Regions from separate parts of the Kitasatospora sp. NPDC017646 genome, predicted to be linked through region 1. Evidence: predicted binding sites of a transcription regulator. Region 1 holds the regulator's gene; the other holds the start of a gene.
What was found. The regulator HspR, encoded in region 1, represses chaperone genes until heat shock. The targets are predictions, from matches to a motif close to TTGAGNNNNNNNNNCTCAA.
Positions count from the first base shown of each region.

Region 1 (14,633 bases):
TCGCGACGGGGTCGTACTTGGCCGTGCCGACGTACACGTGATCCGCACCGACCCCGAGCGGGGTCTTGATGTCCATCGTCTACTCGGCCGCCTTCGCGCTGCGGGGCGCCACCGGGCCAGCGACGAAGTTCGGGTTGAAGGGGTCCGGCGCCCCCATGTGCTGGGCGCTCTGTCCGCAGCCGTCCAGCTCGGCCGGATTGAACTCCAAGGACAGATCAGGATCCGCCATTTGTTCCCCCCGCAGTCGGCCCCGGGGCGTCGCCCGCAGCCCGCAAAGGGTTCGAGGGCGATCACCTCGTCGCCGGGCTCCAGCAGGGCGAGCAGGGCGGCGGCGACGGCCTCGGTGGCGCCGGCGGTGACCAGGACCTCGGTGTCGGGGATGAGGTCGTGGAAGCGCTGCTAAGGACGGCCCGGCCGCCCGGAGGTGCCGGGGGCCGGGCCGCGGGGTGCGTGCCGGGGGCCGGGATCAGGCCTCCTCGCCGTCCTCGCCCTCGCCGTCCTCGCCCTCGATCTCGTTCTGCAGGCCGAGGCGCTCGACGATCCACTGCTCGAAGCCGACCGCGGCCTGGGTCCAGTTCGCGGTGGTGGTGACGAAGTAGTCCAGGTTGACGCCGGTGCCGACGATCATCTGGGCCTCGCCGATCAGACGGACCACGCCGTCCTCGTGGGTGTGGGTGTAGACCTTGGGCCAGAGGGTCTCGCGGTTCCACTCGTCGATCAGGTCGAGGATCTCGCCCTTCTTCTCCAGCGGGTACGCGCGGTCGTAGAAGGCGCGCACCGCGAAGAGCTCCTTCTGCTCGCCGCGGAACATGTAGTAGACGCGGAAGCCCTCCCAGGGGGCGGTGAGGTCGCCCTCCTCGTCCACGACGTGCTTGAGCTGCATCTGGTCGAGCAGCTGGGTGACCAGGGCCTGGTCCGGGACGATGATCGGCGGAGGGCCGGCCGGGCGACCGCCCTGGCCACCGGGCTGGCCGCCCTGGGGCACGCCGAACGACGGGATGGACGACGGGTCGATGCTCATGGGGGTCCTCTTCCTCAGTGCACGTGGTGGCCGGCAATGAGAGGCCGCCCTTTCCACCTCCCATCCTGCCTCATCCGGGGCTCCGCTCACAGGGGCGCCGAGGGGCGCGTCGATCTTCGTTCCGGGGGGCGCGGAGGCCGTCGTGACGCACGGTGTCCGGGGTGCCGTCGCCCTTTCCGTCGTTCCGCCGACCGCTGCCGCGCGCCCGGCGCGTGCGTGAGCCACGTCACGCGCCCGGCGCGCGGGTTCGCCTGCCGTCCGGGCCGGATGCGGTTAGCGTGCGACGGAACTCACCCGGGCCAAAATCCTTCCCAACCGGGTGAGTTGAGGTGATTTGAGCCGAATAGGGGGAGTGGTGATGGAGCGTACGGTGACCAGGGAGGGCGCCTCGTTCGGGGTGCTGCTGCGGAACATCCGACTGGACCGGGGGATGACGCAGGAGCAGTTGGGCGAGGCATCGGGGCTGAGTGTCCGGTCGATCCGCGACCTGGAGCGGGGGATGTCCTGCCCGAGGGTGTCCACGCTGCGGCTGCTCACCCAGACCTGGAACCTGCCGGAGTCCCAGGGGGCCGAGCTGCACCGGCTGGCGCGCGCGTGGCGGGACCGCGCTCGGCAGCGGCGGGCAGCGGGGGACTAGGGACGCGGCCCGCCGACGCGGCCGGTCCCGCGGAGGCGGCCCGTCGCGCGGAAGCGGTACTGGCCGTGGGAGCGGTACGGGTCGTTCCCCCCGCCCGTGCGGGGGGAACGACCCGTACCCGGTGCGGCTGCTACTTCTCCAGCGGGCCCCGGCCGCGGACCGTGAGGCGGTCGACCTCGTCGTCGCGCTCGACCAGGACGGTGTCGCCGTCGTGGACCTCGCCGGACAGGATCGCCCGGGCCAGCTGGTCGCCGATCGCGGACTGCACCAGCCGGCGCAGCGGGCGGGCGCCGTACGCCGGGTCGTACCCGGTGAGCGCCAGCCAGTCGCGGGCGGCCGCGGAGACGTCCAGGGTGAGCCGCCGCTCGCGCAGCCGCTCGCCGAGGCGGGCCACCTGGAGGTCGACGATGCGGCTGAGCTCGTCGGTGCCCAGCGGGTCAAAGACCACGATGTCGTCCAGCCGGTTGAGGAACTCCGGCTTGAACGCGGCCCGGACGGAGTCCAGCACCAGGGCCTTCTTCCGCTCCTCCGGGGTGGCCGGGTCCACCAGGTACTGGCTGCCCAGGTTGGAGGTGAGGATCAGGATCGCGTTGCGGAAGTCCACCGTACGGCCCTGGCCGTCGGTGAGCCGGCCGTCGTCGAGCACCTGGAGCAGCACGTCGAAGACCTCGGGGTGGGCCTTCTCCACCTCGTCCAGCAGCACCACGCTGTACGGGCGGCGGCGGACCGCCTCGGTGAGCTGGCCGCCCTCCTCGTAGCCGACGTACCCGGGCGGGGCGCCGACCAGGCGGGAGACGGAGTGCTTCTCGCCGTACTCGCTCATGTCGATCCGGACCATCGCCCGCTCGTCGTCGAACAGGAAGTCGGCCAGGGCCTTGGCGAGTTCGGTCTTGCCGACGCCCGTCGGGCCGAGGAACAGGAAGGAGCCGGTCGGCCGGTCCGGGTCGGCGATGCCCGAGCGGGTGCGGCGCACCGCGTCCGAGACGGCCTGCACGGCCTCCGCCTGGCCGATCAGGCGCTTGCCCAACTCCTCTTCCATGCGCAGGAGTTTGGCGCTCTCGCCCTCCAGCAGGCGCCCGGCCGGGATGCCCGTCCAGGAGGCGACCACGTCGGCCACGTCGTCCGGGCCGACCTCCTCCTTGACCATCGAGGCGGCGGCGGCCCCGGGCTCGTCACTCGCGGTCGCAGCGCGCTCCTGGGCGTCGCTGAGCTCCTTCTCGGCGGCCGGGATCTCGGCGTACATCAGCTTGGAAGCACGCTCGAAGTCCCCGTCGCGCTGGGCCCGTTCGAGCGCGCCGTGCAGGTCGTCCAGCCGCTCCTTGAGCTCGCCGACCCGGTTGAGGCTCTTCTTCTCCTGCTCCCAGCGCGCCGTCAGCACGCTCAACTGCTCGTTCTTGTCGGCGAGATCGCGCCGCAGTCGGGCCAGCCGGTCGACCGAGGCAGGGTCCGACTCCTTTTCCAGGGCCAGCTCCTCCATCCGCAACCGGTCGACGGAGCGCTGGAGTTCGTCGATCTCGACCGGGGAGGAGTCGATCTCCATCCGCAGCCTGGAGGCCGCCTCGTCGACCAGGTCGATCGCCTTGTCGGGCAGGAAGCGGGAGGTGATGTAGCGGTTGGACAGGGTGGCCGCGGCGACCAGGGCGGCGTCCGAGATCTGCACCTTGTGGTGCGCCTCGTACCGGCCCTTGAGGCCGCGCAGGATGGCGATGGAGTCCTCCACGCTGGGCTCGCCGACCAGCACCTGCTGGAAACGGCGCTCCAGGGCCGGGTCCTTCTCGATCCGCTCGCGGTACTCGTCCAGCGTGGTGGCGCCGACCATCCGCAGCTCGCCGCGGGCCAGCATCGGCTTGAGCATGTTGCCGGCGTCCATCGCGGAGTCGCCGCCGGCGCCCGCGCCGACCACGGTGTGGAGCTCGTCGATGAAGGTGACCACCTGGCCGTCGGAGGCCTTGATGTCGTTCAGGACGGCCTTCAGCCGCTCCTCGAACTCGCCGCGGAACTTGGCGCCCGCGACCATCGCGCCGAGGTCCAGTGCGACCAGCCGCTTGCCGCGCAGCGACTCCGGCACGTCGCCGGCCACGATGCGCTGGGCCAGGCCCTCGACCACGGCCGTCTTGCCGACGCCGGGCTCGCCGATCAGCACCGGGTTGTTCTTCGTCCGGCGGGAGAGCACCTGGACCACCCGGCGGATCTCGTGGTCACGGCCGATCACCGGGTCGAGCTTGCCGTCCCGGGCGGCCTGGGTGAGGTCGGTGCCGAACTTCTCCAGGGCCTTGTAGGTGCCCTCCGGGTCCGGCGAGGTGACCCGGCCGCTGCCCCGGACGTCCTTGAAGGCGGCCAGCAGCGCCTTGGGCGTCGCGCCCTGCTGCACCAGCAGCTCGGCGACCGCCCCGCCCTCGGCGGCCAGGCCGACCATCAGGTGCTCGGTGGAGACGTACTGGTCGTCCAGGTCGTCCGCGCGCTTGCCGGCCTCGGTGAGCACGGCGAGGGTGTCCCGGGCCAACTGGGGGGCGGCGACCGTCGAACCCATCGCGCTGGGCAGCGCCGTCAGCTGGCGGCGCGCCTCGGCGTCGATCCGGGGGACGTTCGCCCCGACCGCCTCCAGCAGGGGCCGGGCGAGGCCCTCGGGCTGCTCCAGCAGCGCGATCAGGATGTGCACCGGCTTGACGTCCGGGTTGCCGACCGCGCCCGCCTGCCGGATCGCGGCGGACAGGGCGTCCTGCGTCTTGGTGGTGAACTTGCTCGCGTCCACTGCTGGGGGATCCTCCCTCGTCGTCCTTCACTGCTGCTGCGTACAGCATGCACTAAGTTGAGTGTATTCCGCTCAACTTTTTTGGGAACAGCGCCGCCGGATCCCCCGGGCCTCAGCCCTCGCGCCTCGGCGCCCGGCCGGGCCTGCGCCGGGTCAGTCCCAGCAGTTCCCGGGCCGGCCCGCCCGGCCGCTGCCCGGCCGGCCAGACCGCGCGCAGCGGCCGCCGCAGGTCCAGCTCCTCCGCCAGCGGCACCTCGACCAGCCGCCGGGTGGCCAGCTCCTCCACCACCGCCAGCTCGCTCAGGCATACCGGCCCCGCCCCGGTCATCGCCGCCGCCTTCAGCGCGGTGGACGAGGCCAGCTCCAACCGGGGCGGCACCGCGCCCCCGTACGGCGTCAGTGCCGTCTCCAGCACCTCCCGGGTGCCCGAGCCGGACTCGCGCAGCACCAGCGGGGTGGCCGCCAGCTCCGTCCCGGTCAGCGGGGTGCGGCGGCGCGCCCACCGGTGGCCGGGCGCCACCACGACCACCAGCCGGTCCGCCGCCACCACCGCGCCGGCCAGTCCGGGTGGGGTGGACGGACCCTCGACGAAGCCCAGGTCGGCGTCCCCGGCCAGCACGTGCCCGGCGACCTCCGCCGAGTTCGCCGTCCGCAGCGTCACCGCCGTCCCCGGACTGGCCTCGGCCAGCGCCAGCAGCCAGCCCGGCATCAGGTACTCGGCGACCGTCAGGCTGGCCACGACCCGCAGCTTGGCGTCCCGCCGCTCGCGCAGCGCGTCGATCCCGGCGTCCAGCGCCTGCGCCGCCTCCACCACCTGCCGGGCCCACTCGACCACCAGCCGGCCCGCCCCGGTCGGCCGGCTGCCCCGGGGCGAGCGCTCCAGCAGCGGGACGCCGATCTGCCGCTCCATGCCCTTGATCCGGGCGCTCGCGGTCGGCTGGCTGACGCCCAGTTCGGCGGCCGCCCGTCCGACGCTGCCCAGCCGGGCCACCGCGAGCAGCAGTTCGAGGGCGCCCAGTTCGGGGACGTGCGGGGAGAGAGCCATAGGTTCAGGCTATGTCCTCATAGAACCCACGGCGCTACCGGTCGCCGGACCGCTCGGCGACGGTGTAACCATGTCCACCTCGGCCGATGTCCGCCCGCTCGCCCGCCCCGTCGTCCCCGGCGTCCCCGCCGCTGTCCCCGGCGCCGTCGCCGCTTCCGCGGTCGGCTCCCCGCTCCCCCGCCCGGACCTCGCCCAGCTCGGCCCCAACTGGTACGCCGCCGTGATGGGTACCGCGATCCTGGCCAACGGCGCCGCCGCCCTGCCGGTCCGGCTGCCCGGGCTGGTCGGCTTCGGCGAGGTGATGTGGGCGCTCGGCGCGACCGCCCTGCTGGTGCTGGCGGCGGCCCGGCTGGTGCACCTCACCCGGCACCGCGAGGTGGCCCGCGCCCAGCTGCTGGACAACCCGGCCACCGCCGTCTTCTACGGCTGCCCGCCGATGGCACTGCTGGCGGTCGGGCTCGGCACCCTGTTGCTCGGCTCGCGGGTCATCGGCACCGGCCCGGCCGTCGCCCTGGACGCCGTGCTGTGGGGCGTCGGCACCCTGTACGCGCTGACCGTCGCGGGCGGCATCCCGTACCTGATGATCACCCGGCACCGGGTGTCCGCCCTGGAGGCCAACCCCACCTGGCTGCTGCCCGTGGTCGCCCCGCTGGTCGCCTCCGCCTGCGGCCCGGCGCTCGTCCCGCACCTGCCCGCGGGCCCGCCGCAGCAGGCCCTGCTGTACGGCTGCTGGGCGCTGTTCGGGGTCGGCCTGCTGGCCACCCTGGTGCTGCTGCCGGTGGTGTTCACCGGCCTGTTCCACAGCAAGGTGCCCTCTCTGGCGCTCACCCCCGCGCTGTTCCTGGTGCTCGGCCCGCTCGGCCAGTCCGTCACCGCGATCCACCAGCTCGCCGACGCGGCCCGGCCGGTGCTGCCCGCGCTGGCGCCCGTCATGCTGCCACTGGCCGAGCTGTACGGCGTCGCGGTGATCGGCGTCGCGATGCTCTGGCTGGCCGTCGCGCTCACCGCCAACCTGCGCGCCCGGCGGGCCGGGATGCCGTTCGCGATGACCTGGTGGGCGTACACCTTCCCGGTCGGCACCTGCGTCACCGGCGCCGCGGCGCTCGCCAAGCACACCGGGTTCGGCGGCTTCACCGGGCTGGCCGTCGGCCTCTACCTGCTGCTGGGCGCGGCCTGGCTGCTGGTGGCGGGCGGTACGGCCGCAGGGTTGCTGCGCGGCCGGCTGCTGGCGCGCTGAGCCGCGGCGACCCGTCGCGCGGCGGACGCCCGTCACCCGGCGGACGCCCGCCGCCACCGGCGGCTGCACCGCCGCCCACCGGGCGTCCGCCGTCAGGAGCGCGCTGTCGCTGCAGGAACACGCAGCCGCAGGGTGACGGTGTACAGCCAACCGGCGCCCCCCGTTCCCGCCCCCCGCTGGCCTCGGCCTTCACCGGAATCCGATCCGCCGCCCGTGATCCCGCGCTCCTGCCGGGATGCGGATAACTGCAATTGCGCGAACCTGCACTCGGACGGCACTTGTCCACCGGCCGTCACGCTGTGAGGGTGGAGGCACGCCAGGTCGTCCGGGCACCGCAGCCCGATGGTGGCGACTTGCTCTTCAGAACTGACCACGGGTGCACGACCCGCATCCGTGGAACGGGGGGGAAGAGCCCCGGCAGGGGCCCATGTGTGGTGATGGGGCCCGGAACCGGAGCCGGCGAGGCGTTGCTGCTCCGCCTCGACGGAAGCGCCCAGGCACTGGCGTGCCGATGGGGACCCTCGGGATCCGGTGTGCGACGGCACCCGGTCCCGGGGGTCCACCCGTCCGACCGGTACCGTGAGACGCCCCCGGCCACCGGTACCCGCCGACCGTGCGTACGGGTTGGGGGGAACAGGGGAGGCGCGTCCGGCAGGGGAGAGTGCGACGTGACGGCGGAACCGGCGGTCACGCCGCACCAGGTGCCCGAGGACGGGGAACCCGATGAGGCCGCCCGGCAGCTGTACCTGGCGATCATCGCCGAAGGAGGGCGCATCCCGTTCGCCGGGGTCGCCGACGACGGACGCCCCGCACTCCGGCAACTCCTCGACATCGGCCTGGTCATGGTCAACCGGATGGACCGTTGCTACACCGCCGTCAGCCCGCGCTCCGTCAGCGACCGCCTCGGCGCCGAACTCCGCAGCGAGGCCACCCGGCTGCTGGTCCGCGCCGAGAACCTCCCCGGCGCCCTGGACGGCCTCACCCGCGCCTACGACGCGATGCCCCGACCGTCCGGCCGCTCCGGCGGCGCGGTCCACGTCGAGGGCCACGTCCACATCCGTCAGCGGATCTCCCAACTGGTCTCCGACTGCCGCTCCGAGGTCCTCACCGCCCAACCCGGCCCCCGCCCCGCCGACGCGCTGCAGGTAGCCCTCGCCCAGGACGTCCAGCTCCTCCAGCGCGGCTGCTCGCTGCGCACCATCTACCAGCCCGTCGCACTCGCCGAGCCCCCCGCGATCGCCTACGCCGAGGAAGTCACCCGGCACGGCTCCCAGATCCGGATCCTCGACGAACCCTTCCAACGACTGATCGTCTTCGACCGCAGCGTCGCCGTCATCTCCGCCAACGACGACAACAGCGCCGCCGCCTTCATCAGCGACCCGGCTGCCCTCGCCTTCCTGATCAGCGGCTTCGAACGCGACTGGACCCGCGCCGACACCGCCGAAGCCGCCGCCCTCGGCCAGGGCCCCGGCCGCACCAGCCCCGACCGGGTCGGCCGTCTGCTCGCCCGCGGCCTCACCCAGCGCGCCGTCGCCACCCGCCTGGGCATCAGCGAACGCACCGTCGCCGGCCACATCTCCCGCCTGCGCGACCGCTACGGCGCCCAGACCCTCTTCCAACTCGGCTGGCTGATGAGAGGCGCCCGCGATGACCGATGAGCCCGGAGCCGCCGAACGCGCCCTCTACCTCGCCGCCGTGCGCGGTGGCGGGCGCCTGCGCCCCGAGGACCTCGCCCCCGCCGACCGCCACCTCGTCGCCCCCCACCCCACCACCGTCCGCATCGGACGCCTGCTCGCCCGCGGCCTCACCCAGCGCGCCGTCGCCACCCGCCTGGGCATCAGCGAACGCACCGTCGCCGGCCACATCTCCCGCCTGCGCGACCGCTACGGCGCCCGGACCCTCTTCCACCTCGGCTGGCACCTCCGCGGAGAACACCATGGCTGACCCCTCCGCCGTGCTCGCGGAGGCCCTCCCGGATCCAGCGGTCGATCGCGGCGCGGCTGGGCGTGGGCGAGCGCACGGTGGCCGGCCACGTCGCCCGCCTGTGGGAACCGTGCGACGCCGAGACCCTGTTCCAGCTCGGCCGGCAGATGCGGGGGTCGCGCGATGCCTGAGCCAGAGCTGCCAGATCCCGCCGCCCGCGAGCTCTACCGCGCGATCCTGCGGGAGGTCGTCTGCTCGCCCAGGGGGCTCACGCGGCGGGCGATCGCCAGCGGCATGGGGCTGGGCGAACGGACCGTGGCCGGTCACATCGCCCGCCTGCGTGAGATGTACGACGCCGAGACCCTGGTCCAGCTCGGCTGGCAGATGCGGGGAGCCCGGACGGGGGAGTCCGGTGGGTGAGCTCCGCTCAGCCGGTGGCGGCGCCGGTCGGCCAGTAGCCGGGGACGGCGGCCTGCTGTCGGGGGACGTTGAAGCGGTCGCCGGGGGCGGTCCAGAAGCCCTCGCGGAGGGAGAGCGCCATGCCGGCCCAGTCCAGGGCGGTCTCGACGGTGTGGTGGAGGGCCTCCTGCGACCAGGTGTCGTCGAAGACCAGCGGCAGGACGGGGGCGACCTGCTCGATGGTGGCGATCAGCGGGTTGTGGGTGATGGCCTCGTCGACGAGCAGGACGATCGGCTTCCGCAGGGCCGACGCCCAGCCGAGTTCGAGGCTCACGCCGGCCGAGAGCGGGGCTCCGACGTAGGCGAACACCAGGTCCGCGGACTGCAGTGCCCGGAAGTCGGACGGCACCCGGGGCTCGGGGGCCCGGCCGGCGACGGTCCAGGCGTCGCTGTGGTGCGCGCTGTACACGGCGGCACCGCTGCGGAGGAGGGTGGTGCGGAGCGTCGTCAGCCGCGTCCGGCTGGCGAGCGTCACCACACTGTCCGCGGGGCCGGTCAGCCGCATCAGCGGCGCGGCCAGGAACACACGTGCACGCCGACCCTCAGGGGCCTGGCTGTCGTGCTGACGCAGGTAGGGCTCGGTCATGTCGACTCCGGGGGAAGGCCGACCGGGTGGAGGAGGCGGTGCCGGTAGGCGCGTTTGGTTGCTGCTTCAAGGAATCTGATGGTTAAGCAGGACGAAATTTGACGGTACAGCGGCAACTCTTCGGACTGCTTGGGACCATCGGGAGCGAACTGATCGTCTATCAGTGGCGTTGGCTTCGTCCAGCGCTACGCCCTGGCATCTGGATGCCTGGCAGAGAGATGACGCCCGCCCTGCTGGTCGGCGGGTGACAATGGAGCAAGACATGCGGCATCATGTGGACGCTAGTGCTATTAGTCCAACTTGCGGACTTGAGAGAGGGTGGGTCCATGTCCCCTATATGCCGACTTGTCCGTAAGGTCGTGCTGTCCACGGCAGTAGCCGCTTCCCTCTTGGCCGCTTGCGTCTCTATCGCGGGTTATGGGGCTTCGGGGCCGGCGCATGACCGTGCGACCGTTGCTGTTGTCGGGGCTGAGACGGTGGCTGACGACTTTCACTGGTAGGGCTCACCCATAACCATTGCTCCACCGGCAGGCGGGGGAAGCCGCGGGATCTCCCGCGCATGGCGAGCGGTTCAATGGCGCGGTGCGCGTGGTCGGCGGCGTCCCGACTGCGCGCCGCTGTCACCGACGGTTGTGGGTGGCCCGCGTTCGGCTACGGCGGCCCGTCGGCCGCCGAGGGGGCCGGCGTTGCGGTGCCAGTGGTCCCGCGGTCTGCCCCCGAGGCGTGCCCCAGGACGTATCCGAGCTGGAAGAGCGAGTCGACGTTGTACTCCTCGCGCATTTCCGCGATGTGCCTGGCAAGGGTGCGCTCGCTGATGCCGAGTCTCCGTGCGATGACTCGGTGATTCGTTCCGGACAGCAGCAGGTCGATGATGGTGTGTCGGAGCTGTGAAACCACCTGCTGGGGCACGGTGCGGTCGCCCTCGAAATCCAGGGCTCTGCTCCAGTTCCGTTCGAAAATCTCCTGGGCGAGATAGTTGATCACCGCCGCATCATGGATGAAAGCGGCCAGATTGTCTCCGGCGACGGGAATCACGGCGAGTCGTCGATCAAAGATCAACAGGCGCGTGTACGGCTCGTCCAGGGTACGAAACTGCCACCCTTCTTTGGCAAGTGTGGCGACGTAGTCCCTAGTGGGCTGGTGGTAGCGGGTGCTCGCGTTGTAGATCGACCGCATCGATGCGCCGGTGCGAATGATGTCGAGGTCCCGTTTCAGGAATGAAGTCAACATTTCCGAGGGTCGCGGCCCCCCGGGCTGCATGGCGAGACCCTCCGACATTCCGCTGGCCATGGCCTGTTGCAGCCGCTGATTAATCAGTGCCCGGCCCTGGACGTACTCGATGGGGCCACCACTCTGATCCGGAGTGTGAAATGCCTCCGCCAGATCGGTCAATTCACCTGGAATTGAAACCGCTCGGGCCAGGAGGTCGAGGGCTTGCCGCTGCCAGGTCGAGCTCAGACTGGCGGCGAGTTTTTCAGGGTCGACGGCGAACAATGACCCGGGCTCGTCGTTGTCGGATATCAGGAGCCCGATTCCCAGCAACTCCTGGAGCGCCTCGTTCTCCTCCTGGGTGCAGGCGGCCCTGACGAGCCGACCGTCCCCAGCCAGTGCCTTGAGGTACAGCTTGCGTGCGCCGGGAGACAGGATCGGCGATCGACCGTGGTGGTTCACCAGGTGTTCTCGATCACTCACTTCTGGCTCCTTGTCGTCGACCGGACAAGTAGTCAACGCGACTGAAGTCCGCGGCCTCAGGGATCTTAATCGGAGACCGCGATCCGACGCGTAGCTCAAATACAGGAGGTCAAGACGCCCGGTAGCCGACCCGAAGCCGCCACTCTCTCACCAACACCCAGCCGCCGGCACCCCCCGAACAGGAGGGAGCCGGCGGCTGGGGGTGAGCAGGGCCCCGGGTCAGCGCTTGGGTCGCCAGACGACGAGGGCGCTGGACTGCGGGGTGGGGGGCTGGTACGGGACCAGGTCGCGGCGGTAGGAGGCGTGGACGGCGGCCTCGCGCTGCTGGAGGGCGGTGGCGGCGCCTTCGAGGGAGTCGACCAGTTCGGTGATGCGGGCCTGGAGGGCGGTGACCTGGTTCTCCAGCTCGATGATCCGCTTGATTCCGGCCAGGTTGATGCCCTCGTCCTGGGAGAGCCGCTGGACCTCGCGCAGCTGCTGGATGTCGCGGGCGGAGTAGCGCCGGCCGCGGCCGGCGGTGCGGTCGGGGCTGACCAGGCCGAGGCGGTCGTACTGGCGCAGGGTCTGCGGGTGGAGGCCGGAGAGTTCGGCGGCGACGGAGATGACGTACACCGGGGTGTCCTCGGTGAGCACGTACTGCGGCGGGGCCGCGGCGGTGCGCCGGGTGCGACGGGGGCCGTTGCCGGGCAGGCCCTCGCCGAGGCCGGGGCCGATCGGGCCGCCGGCGTCCATCGGGTTCGTCGGGTTCATCGGGTTCGGGGACATCTGGTCGTCACGCTCCCTTCGCCGCCCGGAAGAGGGCGGCTCGCGGGTCGTCGGAGGCGGTGGCCTCGCGGTACTGCTCCAGGGCGTTCAGCGCGTCGCCGGTGACGTGCTGGGGCACCACGACCTCGACGGTGACGAGGAGGTCGCCGCGGGTGCCGTCCTTGCGGGTTGCGCCCTTGCCGCGGGCGCGCATGGTGAGGCCGTTGGCGCTGCCCGGGGGCAGCTTGAGCTTCACGGCGGGGCCGTTGAGCGTGGGCACCTCGATGGTGGCGCCGAGGGTCGCCTCGGGGAAGGTGACCGGGACGGTGACGGTGAGGTTGTCGCCCTTGCGTCCGAAGACCGGGTGCGGGTCGACGTGCACCGTGACGTAGAGGTCGCCGGGCTGGCCGCCGCGTTCGCCCTGGGCGCCCTTGCCCTTGAGCCGGATCCGCTGGTCGGCCTGGACCCCGGCGGGGATGCGGACCTGCATGGTGCGGGCGGAGCTGGCCCGGCCGCTGCCGTGGCAGTCGGGGCACGGGTCGTCGACGATCATGCCCCGGCCGCGGCAGTCCTTGCAGGGCTCGGAGAGCGCGAAGGCGCCCTGGCCGCGGCTGACGGTGCCGGCGCCGACACAGGTGGGGCAGACCCGCGGCGTGGTGCCGGACTTGGCGCCGGTGCCGTTGCAGAGGCGGCAGGGGGCCTGGCTGGTCATCCGAAGGGGGACGGTGGCGCCGTCCACCGCCTCCTCGAAGGAGAGCGTCACCTCGGTCTCGACGTCGGCGCCGCGCCGGGGCTGGGCCTGCCGGGTGCCGCCGCGGTTGAAGAGGCCGCCGAAGACGTCGCCGAGTCCGCCGCCGCCGGTGCCGCCGCCCTGGCTGCCGCTGAAGAGGTCGCCGAAGTCGAAGCTGTAGCTGCCGGTGCCGGGGCCGCCGGTGCGGAAGCCGCCGTTGGCGAAGAGGCTGCGGGCCTCGTCGTACTCCTTGCGGCGCTTCTCGTCGGAGAGGACGTCGTACGCCTCGGAGATGTCCTTGAAGCGCTCCTCGGCCTTGGCGTCACCCTTGTTCGCGTCGGGGTGGAACTCGCGCGCCAGTTTCCGGTAGGTCTTCTTGATCTCGGTGGCGGTGGCGTCCTTGGGCACGCCGAGGACCTTGTAGTAGTCCTTCTCCACGAAGTCCTTGCCACTCATGCGCCCACCTCGCTGCGCTCGGCAGCCGCTGAGCGGGACACGCACCTCTTCATGGTTCGCTCGCTGCGCTCGCTCACGGCTTCCGCCACCTCCCGATGTCCATCGTCACTGCGCTGTCAACAGCCGCCGAAGGAGGAGCCGTTGACAGCGCGCTGCGGAGTCGGCCGCCGTACTGGCAGGCACGCGACTCCGCAGCGCACTGGTTGTCAGCTGTCACAGGTTGTCAGCTGTCCGAGCCACCGTCGGACTCGTCCGCGTCGGCGGACTTGGGCTCGGCGTCCGGGCCGGCCGTCGTCTGGGTGCCCGGCTGGGGCTCGGCCACGGCGACCATCGCCGGGCGGATGATCCGCTCGCCGATGCGGTAGCCGGGCTGGAGGATCTGCACGCAGGTGTCCTCGGTGACGTCCGAGGAGTAGCTGTGCATCAGCGCCTCGTGCTGCGTCGGGTCGAAGGGCTCGCCCTCCTTGCCGAACTGCTGCAGGCCCAGCTTGGCGACGACCGTCTCCAGGGACTCGGCGACGGACTTGAAGCCGCCCGTCACCTCGCCGTGCTCGCGGGCGCGGCCGATGTCGTCCAGGACGGGGATCAGGGACTCCAGGATGTTGGAGACCGCGATCTCGCGGACGGTCAGCCGGTCGCGCTCGACCCGCTTGCGGTAGTTCTGGTACTCGGCCTGCAGACGCTGCAGGTCCGCGGTGCGCTCGGCCAGCTCGCGCTTGGCCGTGGCGAGGTCCTCGGAGCCCTCGCCGGCACCGCCGGCGGCGGCTTCCTCGGCAGCCTTGATCACGGCCTCCTCGGCGGCGGAGTCGTCGCCGGGCTTGCCGCCCTGCGGCTTGTCCGTCATGCCGACGCACCACCCTTGGGCTTCTCGTCGTCCACGATCTCGGCGTCGACGACGTCGTCGTCCTTCGCCTGGGTGGACTCGCCGGCCGCGGCGGCACCGGCGGCGTCGGCGTTGGCGTACAGCGCCTGGCCGAGCTTCTGGGCGGTGGTGGAGACCTTCTCCGAGGCCTCGCGGATCTTCGCGATGTCCTCGCCCTTCAGGGCCTCCTTGAGCTCGCCGATGGCGGTCTCGACCTCGGTCTTGACGTCGGCGGGGAGCTTGTCGGCGTTGTCGGCGATGAACTTCTCGGTCGAGTAGACGAGCTGCTCGGCGGAGTTACGGGTCTCCACGGCCTCGCGGCGCTTGTGGTCGTCCTCGGCGTACTGCTCGGCCTCGCGGCGCATGCGGTCGACCTCGTCCTTCGGCAGCGAGGAGCCGCCGGTGACGGTCATCTTCTGCTCCTTGCCGGTGCCGAGGTCCTTGGCGGCGACGTGCATGATGCCGTTGGCGTCGATGTCGAAGGTGACC
Region 1 is NZ_JBIRJC010000004.1:163,573-178,205, reverse strand. It holds gene ACH4J0_RS09045 (hypothetical protein) at 1-76, opposite strand, end outside; gene ACH4J0_RS09040 (hypothetical protein) at 80-229, opposite strand; gene ACH4J0_RS09035 (YbjN domain-containing protein) at 467-1,021, opposite strand; gene ACH4J0_RS09030 (helix-turn-helix domain-containing protein) at 1,380-1,658, shown strand; gene clpB (ATP-dependent chaperone ClpB) at 1,789-4,410, opposite strand; gene ACH4J0_RS09020 (LysR family transcriptional regulator) at 4,523-5,455, opposite strand; gene ACH4J0_RS09015 (TDT family transporter) at 5,526-6,692, shown strand; gene ACH4J0_RS09010 (LuxR C-terminal-related transcriptional regulator) at 7,361-8,350, shown strand; gene ACH4J0_RS09005 (helix-turn-helix domain-containing protein) at 8,340-8,636, shown strand; gene ACH4J0_RS09000 (hypothetical protein) at 8,799-9,035, shown strand; gene ACH4J0_RS08995 (hypothetical protein) at 9,043-9,660, opposite strand; gene ACH4J0_RS08990 (hypothetical protein) at 10,312-11,352, opposite strand; gene ACH4J0_RS08985 (heat shock protein transcriptional repressor HspR) at 11,572-12,117, opposite strand; gene dnaJ (molecular chaperone DnaJ) at 12,125-13,282, opposite strand; gene grpE (nucleotide exchange factor GrpE) at 13,506-14,126, opposite strand; gene dnaK (molecular chaperone DnaK) at 14,123-14,633, opposite strand, start outside.

Region 2 (14,633 bases), on a different contig from region 1:
GCGAGGCGATCATGGAGAAGACCATGATGATCCGGATCTGGGTCTCGGACCGGATCGCCACGACCACCATCCCGGTGGCCAGGAACACGGAGACGATCACCAGCAGGGCGAGCTTGCCCTTGATCGACCGGACCGGGTCGAGCGGGCGGATGTCGGCCCAGACCCGGCTGGCCGCGCGTGCGGCCAGCGTCTGCGGGCGCGCGCCGTCGGCGTCCCGGTTGCGTTGCTGTGGAAAGGTCATTGGTCCCTGTGATCCCCGCGTGGTGTCACGGCGGTGCCGGGACACGGGCCCCCCGGTGGCCCGTCGCCCGAGGCCCCCGTCAGGAGAGCGGGGCCTCCAGTGCGTATCCGACGCCGTGCACGGTGCGGATCCAGCTGGCGCCGATCTTCCGGCGCAGCGCCTTCACGTGGCTGTCGACGGTGCGGGTGCCGGACGCGTCGGTCCAGTCCCACACCTCGGCCAGCAGCTGCTCGCGGGTGAGCACCGCGCGCGGCTGGGCGGCCAGGCAGGCCAGCAGGTCGAACTCGGTCGGCGTCAGGTGGACGTCGCCCGAGGCGAGCCGGACCCGGCGCTGGACGTGGTCGATCTCCAGCTCGCCGAAGCGCAGGCTGCCGAGCGCGGGCGTGCGGGCGGCCTGCTGGGCGCGCTCGACGCGGCGCAGCAGCACGTTGACCCGGGCGGCCAGTTCGCGCATCGAGAACGGTTTGGTCATGTAGTCGTCGGCACCGACGCCGAGGCCGACCAGCAGGTCCGTCTCGTCGTCGCGGGCGGTCAGCATCAGCACCGGGACCGGGCGTTGGGCCTGGATCCGGCGGCACACCTCCAGCCCGTCGAAGCCGGGCAGCATGATGTCCAGGACCACCAGGTCCGGCTGCCAGGTGTGGAAGCCGTCCACCGCGCCGGGGCCGTCGTGGGCCACGGCGACCTTGAACCCCTCCGCGCCCAGTCGGGCCGCGATCGACTCGGCGATCGTGGGCTCGTCCTCCACCACCAGCACTCTGCGCTGACTGCTCACCGTGCCACCGGTGTTGGGGTTGTCCTGCTGAATTTCTGTCACGGTCACGCCACCGCCCCCAGGGCTGCGGGCCGGCCACCTGTGGGGATGGCGGGGCTCCGCTCGTAGTCTTGTTCCGTCGTGGACTGTGCCGGGTCCGCCGTCCCGTCGCGCGTCCGGGAGTTGTGCGGACGGATGGTCTCCCGTCCACGTCTCCCACGCACTTCGCAGCGTACGGACAGCGGATGCTTTCCGGCAGGTGGACCGGACGTTTCCGGCCCGTGGGCCGGCTGTCCGGCCGCCCGTTGGCCCACCGCTTGAGTGGGCACGGGCCGATACCTTACCCGGCGAATTTTCTCTGCGTAACGGTACGTATGCACTCCAGTTGACGCCAAGTCGCCGGTCAGAGGCCCTACTGACGCGTTAATGGGAAGAAGGTCTGGACCAATGCCGGGAATCCGGCGGCTCCTCGCGTCGACGGTCTTCACGGGCTTTTCTCAGGTGCCTCTCAGAACCTCGACGTACCGTGGCCACGACAACGCCCCGCCGGGCGGAATCCGGCGCACGCGCCGGTACGTCGGGCACCTGCGAGCGCCGGTGTCGGCGGGCGTGGAGCGGAGGCGGCATGGCGGGACTGCGGCGGGAGGCCGTCCGGAGCGTCCCCGCGGGGATGCCGTACGGAATGCTCCGGTACGGACTGCGCGCCGGCGTCTTCGAATGGCTGCTGGAACGCGTGCCGACGCCCCGGCGCACTCCCTTCACCCTCGGATATCTCGCCGTGGTCGGAGCCACCACCACCTTCGCGGGGATCGCCGATCCGGAACTCGTCCAGCGCTTGCGGGAGGCCTCCAGTTCGGACGGCCACAACCTGCTCCAGCACCCGCTGCGCGCCCTCGTGCTCAGCGGCTTCTGGGTGGCCGGGGAGGTGTGGCTGCCCTACGTGTGGGGCTTCGCCCTCACCCTGGCGCCGCTGGAGCGCAGGGTCGGCACCGGCCGGGCCGCGGCGGTGTTCGCGATCGGGCACGTCGCGGCGACGCTGCTCTCCCAGGGTGTGGTGATCACCGCGGTGGAGGCCGGGCGGATGGCGCCGGAGGCGATGGACCACCTGGACGTCGGGGTCAGCTACGGCGTGCTCGCCTGCCTGGGCGCGGTGGCCGGGCTGCTGCCCTGGCGCGGGCGGGTGCTGGCGCTGGGCGGGGCGGGGCTGATGATCGCCCAGCAGATCGCCACCGGGAAGGACGTGGTCACGGCCGTGGGGCATCCGGCCGCGGTGCTCGCCGGAGTGGTGCTGTCGCGCTGGCTGCGCCGGATCGAGCGACGCCCGCCGCGGCCGCGGACCCGTGCGGCGCAGGCCCCGGCGGTCGCCTCCTCGGCCGCCGCGGCGGTGCGGGCCGGCGCCCGTCCGTCCACCGCGCGCTGACGCCGGGGCCCTCTCGGGCCCTTCCTTCCCGTCCTTTTGACGGCGCCCCCTCCCGGTTGACGGCGCCCCCTCCCGGCCGCTGTGGTGACGAGGCGTTCGCTCGCAGCGAACAAGATGCCGGGAACATCCGGCGGCCGTGAAGCCTTAGTCAGGTCGACTCAAGTTCACTGACTGGGGAGAGATCATGGCATCGACGTCCACACCGCTCACCCTGCCCGTGCTGCCGCTCGACGACGAGGTCGTCCTCCCGGGCATGGTCGTCCCGCTGGACCTGAAGGACACCGAGGTGCGCGCCGCGGTCGAGGCCGCCCGCGCCGCGGCCGCCGGTTCCGGCAAGCCCCAGGTCCTGCTGGTTCCGCGGGTGGACGGCTCGTACGCGGCGGCCGGCACGCTGGCCACGGTGGAGCAGGTGGGCCGCCTCGCCGACGGCGATCCGGCCGCGCTGGTGCGCGCCGTGCGCCGGGTCCGGATCGGGGTCGGCACCACCGGCCCCGGCGCCGCGCTCTGGGTGGAGACCACGCCGTTCCGGGAGTCCTCGGTCGGCATGCCGGTGGCCGGGCGGGCCGCCGAGCTGGTCAAGGAGTACAAGGCGCTGTCCACCCAGTGGCTGCGCAAGCGCGGCGCCTGGCAGATCGTGGACCGGGTCGCGCAGATCGAGGGCGTCGGCGAGCTGGCCGACAACATCGGCTACGCGCCCTTCGCCACCGCCGAGCAGAAGCTCAAGGTGCTGCTGGAGGCCGACCAGGTCGCCCGGCTGGAGTACGCCCTCACCCTGCTGCGCGACCACCTCGCCGAGGAGGAGGTCAACGACACCATCCGCAAGGACGTCGAGGAGGGCGTGGCCAAGCAGCAGAAGGAGTTCCTGCTCCGCCGCCAGCTGGAGGCCGTCCGCAAGGAGCTGGCCGAGCTGAACGGCGACCCGGCCGACGAGGAGGGCGACTACCGCGCCCGGGTCGAGGCCGCCGACCTCCCGGAGAAGGTGCGGGAGGCGGCGCTCAAGGAGGTCGACAAGCTGGAGCGCTCGTCCGAGCAGTCGCCCGAGGGCTCCTGGATCCGCACCTGGCTGGACACCGTCCTGGAGCTGCCCTGGAACGAGCGCACCGAGGACGCGTACGACATCGCCGGCGCCCGCGCCGTGCTCGACGCCGACCACGCCGGCCTCGCCGACGTGAAGGAGCGGATCGTCGAGTACCTGGCCGTCCGCAAGCGCCGGGCCGACCAGGGGCTGGGACTGATCGGCGGCCGCCGCGGCGGCGCGGTGCTCGCGCTGGTCGGCCCGCCCGGCGTCGGCAAGACGTCCCTCGGGGAGTCGGTGGCCCGTGCCATGGGCCGCAAGTTCGTCCGGGTCGCGCTCGGCGGCGTCCGCGACGAGGCGGAGATCCGCGGCCACCGGCGCACCTACGTCGGCGCGCTGCCCGGCCGCCTGGTGCGGGCGATCAAGGAAGCCGGCTCGATGAACCCGGTCGTCCTGCTCGACGAGATCGACAAGGTCGGCTCCGACTACCGGGGCGACCCGGCCGCCGCCCTGCTGGAGGTGCTGGACCCGGCGCAGAACCACACCTTCCGGGACCACTACCTGGAGGTCGAGCTCGACCTCTCCGACGTCGTCTTCCTCGCCACCGCCAACGTGCTGGAGGCCATCCCCGAGCCGCTGCTCGACCGGATGGAGCTGGTCCGGCTCGACGGCTACACCGAGGACGAGAAGGTCGTCATCGCCCGCGACCACCTGCTCCCGCGCCAGCTGGAGAGGGCCGGCCTCGGCGACGGACAGGTCAGTGTCGACGAGGAGGCGTTGCGCCGGCTCGCCGGGGAGTACACCCGCGAGGCGGGCGTGCGCACCCTGGAGCGCTCGATCGCCCGGGTGCTGCGCAAGATCGCCGCACAGACCGAGCTGGGCGAGCGCGAACTGCCCGCCGCGGTCGGCGCTCAGGACCTGCGCGCCCTGATCGGCCGACCGCACCACGTGCCCGAGTCCGCCCAGGAGCCCGCCGAACGGCGCACCGCCGTCCCCGGCGTGGCCACCGGCCTCGCGGTCACCGGCGCCGGCGGCGACGTCCTCTACATCGAGGCCTCGCTCGCCGACGCCGAGACCGGCGGCACCGGGCTCACCCTCACCGGGCAGCTGGGTGACGTGATGAAGGAGTCCGCGCACATCGCGCTCTCCTTCCTCCGCTCGCGCGGCGCCGAACTGGAGCTGCCCGTCACCTCGCTGCGCGACCGCGGCGTGCACCTGCACGTCCCGGCCGGGGCCGTCCCCAAGGACGGGCCGAGCGCCGGCATCACCATGACCACGGCGCTGGCCTCGCTGCTCTCCGGCCGCAAGGTGCGCACCGACGTGGCGATGACGGGCGAGGTGTCGCTGACCGGGCGGGTGCTGCCGATCGGCGGGGTGAAGCAGAAGCTGCTCGCCGCCGACCGGGCCGGCATCACCACGGTGATCATCCCCAAGCGCAACGAGGCCGACCTGGACGACGTCCCGGCCGAGGTGCTGGAGCGGCTCACCGTCCACCCGGTGGCGGACGTGCGCGAGGTGCTCGAGCTGGCCCTGGAGCCGGCCGGGGTGCTGATCGCCGCGGCCTGACGGTGATCGACGGGGGGACGGCCGGTCCGCGTGCCACACTGCGGACATGCCGTCCCCCACGCAGCGCGCCCTGGCCCGGGTGCCGGTGCGGCTGCGACCGTTCCTGGTCCGGCACCGCCGGCTGGTGAAGTTCCTGCTGGTCGGCAGCGGCTGCTTCGTGCTCACCACGGTGATCGACCTGGAGCTCAAGTTCACCGTCCTGGAGCACGAACCGGTGGTCGCGCTGACGGTGGCGACGGTGATCGCCACCGTCGTCTCCTACGTGCTCAACCGCCGCTGGGCCTTCCGGACGGCCGGGCACCGAACCGAGGCCGTGCTGTTCTTCCTGGTCAGCGCGGTGGCGATCGGTGTCAACGTCATTCCGCTGGCGCTCTCCCGGTACGCCTTCCAGCTGCGCGAGCCGTACGTCACCCCGTTCCACCAGGAGGTCGCGGACTTCGTCAGCGGGATGGTCCTCGGCACCTTCGTCGCGATGCTGTTCCGGTACTGGGCGATGCGGCGCTGGGTCTTCACCGGCTCCGTCCCGCGGGCGGTCCCGGTGCCGGAACCCGGTTACGCTGCACCCGAGATGCCACGGGATGTTCCCTAGGACATGAGGTGACCGATATGCGCGGGGAGCCGGACGGCGTCCGGACCGGGCCCGCCAGCCAGCAGGGGATGCGCCGGGCCAACCTGGCCCTGGTGCTCGGCGTGATCGCGAGCGGCCCCCGCTCGCGCGCCGAGGTGGCCGCCGAGACCGGGCTGACCAGGGCCGCGGTCTCCTCGCTCGCCGAACAGCTGATCTCGGCCGGCCTGGTCGTCGAGGAGGGCCCCGCCGCCCCCAGCGGCAAGGTCGGCCGCCCCGGCACCGCGCTCGGGCTCAACCCGCTCGGGCCCGGCGGCCTCGGCGCCGAGATCGGCGTCCGGCACCTCGGCGTCTGCGTGGTCGACCTGCGCGGGGAGGTCCGCGCCTGGCGGCGCCAGGAGAGCGCCAACTGCGGCCGCCGGCCCGCCGCGGTGATGGCCGACCTCGCCCGGCTGGTGCGCTCGGCCGTCGCCGAGTCCGGCCTGCGGCCCGCCGGGCTGACCCTGGCCGTGCCCGGGCTGGTCGGCGGCAGCGGGGTGCTCCAACGGGCCGCCAACCTCGGCTGGCAGGACATCCCGCTCGCCGCCGAACTGCGCCCGGCGCTGCGCCTCGCCGGGGAGGGCCTGGCCGAACTGCCGGTCGAGGCGGACAACGAGGCCAACCTCGGTGGACTGGCCGAACGGTGGCTGGGCGGGAGCCCCGAGGACTTCCTGTACGTCTCCGCCGAGGCCGGTGTCGGTGCGGCCGTCGTGGTCGGTGGCCGGCTGCTGCGCGGGGCGCGCGGTTACGCGGGCGAACTCGGCCACGTACCCGTCCACCCGGAGGGGCCGCGTTGCGCCTGCGGGGCGCACGGTTGCCTGGAGCAGTACGCGGGCGAGGCGGCGGTGTTGCGGGCGGCCGGGCTGGCCGGCGTGCGCGGCGACTGGGTGACCCTGCTCGCCGAACGCGCCGGCGCCGGGGACGAACCCGCCCGGGCGGCGCTGGCCGGGGCGGGCTCGGCGCTCGGCATCGCGGCCGCCGGGGCGGTCAACCTGCTGGACCCGGCCCAGGTGGTGCTGGGCGGCGGCTACGCCCGGCTGGCGCCCTGGCTGCTGCCGGCGATGCGGCGCGAACTGACCTCCCGGGTGACGGTGCGCCCCTGGGCGGAGGACCGGCTGACGGTCTCCCGGCTCGGCCGGCGCGGGCCGCTGCTGGGCGCGGCGGTGGGCGTCGTGCGGGCCATCGTGGCCGACCCGGGCCCGCTCACGGGCGGCTGAGCCCCGACCGCGCCGGGACGCGACCGAGCCCCCGGCCACCGCGGCCGGGGGCTCGGTCGGATCGTGCGCCGGGGGCTCAGGCCTTGGCGGGGGCCTGCGCGGGGCTGGGGGCCTCGACCGTGCCGCCGTCGTCGACGCGCGGGCCGCGCAGGACGGCCAGGAAGGCGACGCCGGTGCCGATGACGGCCCAGACCACCAGGACCAGGATCGGCATGCCCAGGTTGATGGAGCCGAAGTAGGCGATCGACTTGGTGGCGCTGGTGCCGGCGCCGTTGGGGATCAGCGAGCCGATCGCCCGCCAGAACGGCGGCATCATCGGGGCGGGGTAGACACCACCGGCGCTCGGGTTGCCCAGCACCACGAAGACCAGCACGGCGAGGCCGATGCCGATGATCCCGAACAGGCACTGCAGCGCCATGGTGAACGCGCCGACCGTGAACACCACCAGGGCGCCGATGGCCGTCAGGGCGAGGATCGAGCCGGGCATCGCGTCCAGCACCGGTCCGGCGATGACCGTGCCGCCGAGGCCGGCGCCGACCGAGTACAGCGCCAGGACGCCGAGCCGGATCAGCAGGCGGTGGACGTTGGCCGGCTTGGAGCCGGCGCTGATGCCGAGGATCGAGGCGACCAGGTAGCCGCCGACGCACCAGCCGATGACCAGGTAGAAGGCGGTGAGCCCGTTGGTGTCGCCCTTGGCCAGCGGGACGACGTCCTCGACCCTGACGGTGCGGCCCTGGGACTTGTCCAGCGCGGTGGTGATGCTCTCGGCGGCCTTGGCGGCGGAGGTGCCGCGGGCGCTGCCGGTGAGCAGGGTGTCCTCGGTGCCGTTCGGGTTCACGACCAGCGCGGCGTAGATCTTCTGGTCCTTGATCTGTCGGGTCGCCGTCTCGGTGTCCGGCGCGGTGACGGGCTTGACGGCCTCGTCCGGCACCGACTCCAGGGCCTGGACCAGCTTGGGCGTGACCTGCGGCGGTGCGACCACCGCGATCGACAGCTCGTGCGGGGTCGGGTGGTGCAGCGCCCCGACGTACGAGGTGATGAAGCCGAGCTGCAACAGCAGCACGCCGATCACGAGCATGGCCGCACGCGGTGTGACCGCGCCCTTCAGTTCAGCGATGAAACCCTGCCCCGGGGCGGCCATCCACATCTCCTTGCGTATCGGCGGAAATCGGATACTTAATACCATGAACTAGTTGGGTTGTCCCATCGCCCGCGCCGGTTCCCGGCCACGGTCGCTGGGCGATACTGGCGCGGTGACGGACGAGGAAGCCCTGGTGGCGGTGGAGCGCGAGGTCGGACTGATGTTCCGGCGGGGTCGCGCGAGAGTGGCCGAACTCTCACGCCGTGTGCACCCCGAGCTGGACGGTATGGCGTACAGCCTGCTCGGTTATGTGGAGCAGGCCGGGCGGGTGCGGGTGACGGACGTCGGGGCGCACTTCGCGGTCGGCAAGGGGACGGTGAGCCGGCAGATCCGGGCGCTGGAGGAACTCGGCCTGGTGGCCCGGGAGGCGGACCCGCTGGACCGCCGGGCGGCACTGGTCTCGCTGACCGCGGACGGGCGGCGGCGCTTCGAGTCCGCCCGGGACGTCCGGATGCGGCGGGTGCGCGAGGTGATGGGCGGGTGGTCGCGCGAGGACGTGGGCCGGTTCGCCGAGCTGCTGCACCGCTTCAACGAGGTGCTGGGGGAGCCGCCCGCGGAGTGAGCCGAGGGTCCGGGCGCGGTTCGGCCGGAGCGCAAGCTGGAGTGCCAAGAAAGTTGCCTTAGTCAACCATCGGTCGTATGGTTGCTTAAGGCAACGAAGTTTCATGCCCGCGCGTCCCCGCGCGCCGCGCCCGCTCCGCACTCCGCCCGCCTCGCCGAAGGACCCAGATGACCGTGACCACCGAGGCCTCGACCGGCGCCGCAGGCGCCGTCGACGACCGACCGATGACCCACCGGCAGGTGATGGAGGCCCTGTCCGGCCTGCTGCTCGGCCTGTTCGTGGCCGTGCTCTCCTCGACCGTCGTCTCCAACGCCCTGCCGCACATCCTCACCGACCTGCACGGCGGCCAGTCCGCCTACACCTGGGTGATCACCGCGGCCCTGCTGACGCTGACCGCCTCCACCCCGATCTGGGGCAAGCTCTCCGACCTGGCCAGCAAGAAGCTGCTGCTCCAGATCGCCCTGCTGATCTACATCGCCACCTCCGCACTGGCCGGCCTGTCGCAGAACACCGGCGAGCTGATCGCCTGCCGCGCGCTGCAGGGCATCGGCGCCGGCGGTGTCGTCGCGCTCGGCCAGATCTGCCTGGCCGCGATGGTCCCGCCGCGCGAGCGCGGCCGGTACAGCGGCTACTTCGGCGCGGTCTTCGCCCTCGCCACCATCGGCGGCCCGCTGATCGGCGGCGTCATCGTGGACACCTCCTGGCTGGGCTGGCGCTGGTGCTTCTACGTCGGCATCCCGTTCGCGCTGGCCGCGATCCTGGTGGTGCAGCGCACCCTCAAGCTGCCGGTGGTCAAGCGCCCGGTGAAGATCGACTACCTGGGTGCGCTGGTCGTCACCGCCGCCGTCAGCCTGCTGATGATCTGGATCACGCTGGCCGGCACCAACTACGCCTGGCTGTCCTGGCAGACCGCGGTGATGGTCGGCGGCGGCCTGCTGCTGGCCGCACTGGCCGTCGTGGTCGAGCGCCGCGCCGCCGAGCCGGTCATCCCGCCGTCCCTGTTCAAGCACCGCACCGTCACCCTGGCCGCGATCGCCAGCGTGCTGGTCGGCGTCGGGATGTACGGCGCGACCACCTTCCTCAGCCAGTACTTCCAGCTGGCCAAGGACAAGTCCCCGACGATGGCCGGCCTGATGACCCTGCCGATGATCATCGGCCTGGCGCTCTCCTCCGCGGTGGCCGGCCGGCTGATCACCAAGTACGGCAAGTGGAAGGCCTACCTGGTCTCCGGCACCGCGCTGCTCGCGATCGGCTTCGGCCTGCTCGGCACGGCGCGGGTCGACACCAGCTACGGACTGCTCTCCCTCTACATGGCGATCACCGGCGTCGGCCTCGGCCTGACCAGCCAGAACCTGGTGCTCGCGGTGCAGAACACGGTGCCCCGGCACGAGCTCGGCGCGGCCAGCTCCGTCGTCACCTTCTTCCGCACCATGGGCGGCGCGATGGGCGTCTCCGCGCTCGGCGCGCTGATGACCAACAAGGTCGGCCACTACCTGGCCGAGAACCTGGCCGCGGCGCACATCCCTGCCGGGCACGCGGCGACCGGCGGCGGCATCCCGGACCTGTCGAAGCTGCCCGCCCCGATCCTGCCGCTGGTGACGGACGCCTTCGGCCACGGCGTCGGCACCGTCTTCCTGTGGGCCGCGCCCTTCGCGGCGCTGGCCTTCGTCACCGTGCTGTTCATCCGGGAGACCGCGCTGAGGACGAGCCAGCAGGGCTGACCGGACGCGGGGACACGCGGAACGGGCCGGGGAGTGTGAACACTCCCCGGCCCGTCGCGGTCCTTCCGTCCGGACACGCCTTACGGCGCGGCGATCAGCACCAGGCCGTAGGCCACCGCGGCGGCGCAGAGCGCGAAGCAGGCGTACGCGCCCGCCAGCAGGGCCGGACGGCCGCCGGAGGACTGGCCGCCCGCCGCGTCGCGCGCGCCCAGCGCGGCCTCACGGCGGGACAGCGCCAGGATGCCGAGGGCGAAGACGGCGACCACGGCGACGGTGACGCCGAAGCTGATGCCGGCGGTCTGCGCCAGGGCGTTCCACTTGATGTGCATGGTGAGTGCTCCGAGGCGCTCAGGCCGCGACCGTGGTCGAGGCGGGGGTGGGGGCGGCGGTCGCCGGGGAGGCCGTGGCGAGCTCGACGGGGGTGACGTCGGTGACCTCGACCGGGGCGACCTCGACCGGGGTGACCTCGGCGACGTCGTTCACGTTGTCCGCGCCGACCCGCTCGCGGCGGGAAAGCATCCACATCGCGGCCGAACCGGCCACCAGCGCCGCGCCGACCAGGGCAACGCCCCAGGTGCCCTGCCGGGCCAGGACGGCGGCACCGCCGGAGACCAGGCCGGCGGCCGGCAGGGTCAGGCCCCAGGTGTAGACCATGCGGCGGACCAGGCTCCAGCGCAGCTCCGGCTTCGGGCCGCCGAGACCGGCACCCATGATGCCGCCGGTGCAGACCTGGGTGGTGGAGAGGCCGAAGCCCATGTGCGAGGAGGTCAGGATGACGGTCGAGACGGCCGACTCGGAGGCGAAGCCCTGCAGCGGCTTGATGTCCGCCAGGCCCTTGCCCATCGAGCGGATGATCCGCCAGCCGCCCATGTAGGTGCCGAGCGCGATCGCCGCGCCCGCCGAGACGATCACCCAGGTGGGGGGCAGCGCGCCGTGCGGCAGGGCGCCGACCGAGACCAGGGTCAGGGTGATGATGCCCATCGTCTTCTGGGCGTCGTTGGTGCCGTGCGCGAGCGAGATCAGCGAGGAGGAGAAGACCTGTCCGGTCTTGAAGCCCTTGTCGGTGGCCGCGGAGTTGCCCTTGCGGGTGATCGCGTAGGCCAGCTTGGTGGCGCCCCAGGAGGCCAGGCCGGCGACGAAGGGCGAGGCGACCGCCGGGATGATGATCTTGGTGATCACGGTGTCGAAGTTGACGCCGTTCATGCCGACGCCGACGATCGTGGCGCCGATCAGGCCGCCGTAGAGCGCGTGCGAGGAACTGGACGGCAGGCCGCGCAGCCAGGTCAGCAGGTTCCACAGGATCGCGCCGGCCAGTGCGGCGAAGATGATCTCGGGGTGGACGCCCGCCTTCTCGTTGACGATGCCGCCGGAGATGGTGGTGGCGACCTTCACGGACAGGAACGCGCCCGCGAAGTTGAGCAGGGCCGCGATGGTGACCGCGACCTTCGGACGAAGGGCCCCGGTCGCGATCGCGGTGGCGGACGCGTTGGCGGTGTCGTGGAACCCGTTGGTGAAGTCGAAGGCGAGCGCCGTGATGATCACAACGGCCACCAGGAACGAGATGTGTTCCATACCCAAACAATCGTCGTAGTTGTCGCACGGACGTTGGTGTCGTCGCGACCGTAGGTCTGTTGGGTAAACGGAAGGTGAACTGAGCCGGGAATCGTGGTTCCGGCGGTGTCCTGGTGGTGGCCGGAAGCTTTCTGAGGGGTGTTCTGGGGCGCGTTGAGCTGGACATTGACCGGGTACGTACCGTTTCACCCCCTTTTGCTGAGACCTGTCTCACAGATCGACAGATCAACGGGAAATTAACCTCCCGGCCCCGGTGCGCTCTGTTTCCGAGGGGTGACCCGTGGGAGGATCTGCGGGATCGTCCCCGGGAGACCGGGGACGGCGCCACCGGGGCAGGACAGGCAAGGGCGGGGAGGACCATCCCATGGGCGGGGCTGCACAGCGCACGGAGACGTCGGGCGTACGGCCCTGGGTGCGGGCGGCCCTGAGGTGCGGCGCCGTCCTCGCGGCCGCCGCGCTCTCCCTCCAGGCGGCCGCCCAGGCGGCCCACGCCGCGCCCGACCCCGGTTCCGGGGTCGCCGTCGCGTCCGGGGCCGACCCGCTGGCCGCCGCCAAGGCCACCCTCGGGCCGCTCCTCGACCAGCTCCACGGGCTGTACCAGAGCGCCGAGGCCGCCACCGAGCAGTACAACGGCGCGGTCGCCAAGGTCACCGAGCAGCAGGCCGCGCTCACCGACCTCCAGGGCAAGCTCGACCGGCAGCAGAAGCAGGTCGACGCCGGGACGGACATCGCCTCCCAGCTCGCCGCCGCCCAGTACCGCAACGGCGCCGCCTCCGCGTACGCCGAACTGCTGCTCTCCAAGGACCCGTACGAGGCCGTCACCATCGCCGAACTGCTCCAGGCGGCCAGCCGGTCGCAGTCCGAGTTCCTGGACCGGCTGAAGGCCGACCGGGAGGCGCTCGACGGGCTGAAGAAGCAGACCGAGGACGCCCTCAGGACCTCGCAGGCCCTGGTCGTCCAGCAGGACGCCGCCAAGGCCAAGGTCGCCGCCGACCTCGCCTCGGTCGAGCAGCTGGTCTCCTCGCTCACCGGCGCGCAGCGGACCGAACTCGAACAGCTGGAGAAGGCCAAGGCCGACGAGGCCCAGCTCGCCTTCCTCGCCTCCGGCGCCCTCGGCAAGGGCGAGCGCACCCCCTCGCTCTCCGGTCGCGCCGCCGTCGCCTTCGCGCTCGCCCAGCTCGGCAAGCCGTACCTCTGGGGCGGCACCGGGCCCGACTCCTACGACTGCTCCGGCCTCACCTCGCAGGCCTGGCTGCACGCCGGGAAGCCCGTCCCGCGCACGAGCCAGGAGCAGTGGGCCCAGCTGCAGCACGTCCCGTTGAACCAGCTGCGGCCCGGCGACCTGGTCGTCTACTTCCAGGACGCCTCGCACGTCGCGATGTACATCGGAGGCGGGCTGATCGTCCAGGCCCCGAGGCCCGGCGCCTTCATCAAGGTGTCGCCGATCGGCTCGATGCCGATCCTCGGGGCCGTCCGGCCCGACCCGGACGGCGCGGCGGACGACGCGGGCGGCGCCTGGAAGGTGCCGGACCTGCCCAAGGGCTGGGACTCCGTCACCCCGATCACGCCCACGCCGCCCCCGGCCCCGCCGGCGGCCCAGCAGCCCGCCGGCACCCCGAGCACCCCGGGCACCCCGAGCGGCACGCCGTCGGGCACCGGCACACCGAGCAACCCGGGCACCCCGTCCGGCACCGGCACCCCGTCCGGCACCGGCACCCCGTCCGGCACCGGCACCCCGTCCGGCACCGGCAGCCCGTCCGGGACGGGCACGCCGACGGACGCGCCCACGGGCACATCGACCCAGACGCCGACGAAGACCCCGGCGCCGACGAACACCCCGACCCCCACCGGTACCCCGACGGCCACCGGCACCCCGGGCGCCACCGGCTCGTCCGGCGCCTCCGCGCCCGGCAGCCCCACGGCCACGCTGCCGCTCGGCGGCCTGCTGCACTGACCCGGCACGAGGAGGCCGCCCCACGTCCGCTGACGTGGGGCGGCCTCCGTGCCGGGGCCTGTCCTAAGCGGCCGGGGCCGAGTCGGGTTCGAAGCGGACGACGACGGCCTTGGAGGTGGGGGTGTTGCTGATGTCGGCGGTGGAGTCGAGGGGGACCAGGACGTTGGTCTCCGGGTAGTACGCCGCCGCGCCGCCGCGGGCGACGGGGTAGTGGACCACGCGGAAGTGCGGGGCGCGGCGTTCGGTGCCGTCCGTCCACTCGCTGACCAGGTCGACGTACCGGCCCTCGGGGAGGTCGAGTTCGGCGGCGTCGGCGGGGTTGACCAGGACCACGCGGCGGCCGCCCTTGATGCCGCGGTAGCGGTCGTCGAGGCCGTAGATCGTGGTGTTGTACTGGTCGTGGGAGCGCAGGGTCTGCAGCAGCAGGCGGCCCGTCGGGACTTCGGGGGCGGTGAGCCGGTTGACCGTGAAGTTGGCCTTGCCGGTGGTGGTGGGGAAGGTGCGGGAGTCGCGGGGGCCGTGCGGGAGGGTGAAGCCGCCGGGGCGGCGGACCTTCTCGTTGTAGTCCTCGAAGCCGGGCACGACCCGGGCGATCCGGTCCCGCAGGATGTCGTAGTCGCGCGCGAAGTCCTCCCACGGCACGGTGTCCTGCGGGCCGAGGACGGTGCGCGCGAGGCGGCAGACGATCGCGGTCTCGGAGAGCAGACCGGGCGCGGGCGGGCGCAGGCCGCCGCGGGAGGCGTGGACCTGGCCCATCGAGTCCTCGACGCTGACGAACTGGGCGCCGGAGGGGGTGACGTCCCGGTCGGTGCGGCCGAGGGTGGGCAGGATCAGGGCGCGGGCGCCGGTGACCACGTGGGAGCGAT
Region 2 is NZ_JBIRJC010000014.1:73,978-88,610, forward strand. It holds gene ACH4J0_RS22490 (sensor histidine kinase) at 1-241, opposite strand, end outside; gene ACH4J0_RS22495 (response regulator transcription factor) at 321-1,058, opposite strand; gene ACH4J0_RS22500 (rhomboid-like protein) at 1,621-2,415, shown strand; gene lon (endopeptidase La) at 2,600-4,996, shown strand; gene ACH4J0_RS22510 (GtrA family protein) at 5,043-5,585, shown strand; gene ACH4J0_RS22515 (ROK family protein) at 5,603-6,817, shown strand; gene ACH4J0_RS22520 (ABC transporter permease) at 6,894-7,958, opposite strand; gene ACH4J0_RS22525 (MarR family winged helix-turn-helix transcriptional regulator) at 8,071-8,520, shown strand; gene ACH4J0_RS22530 (MDR family MFS transporter) at 8,688-10,241, shown strand; gene ACH4J0_RS22535 (hypothetical protein) at 10,322-10,570, opposite strand; gene ACH4J0_RS22540 (anion permease) at 10,590-11,813, opposite strand; gene ACH4J0_RS22545 (NlpC/P60 family protein) at 12,178-13,767, shown strand; gene ACH4J0_RS22550 (FdhF/YdeP family oxidoreductase) at 13,831-14,633, opposite strand, start outside.
Region 2: a site for HspR is predicted at 2,559-2,577, ahead of lon (endopeptidase La). Genes of this name have one in related genera too.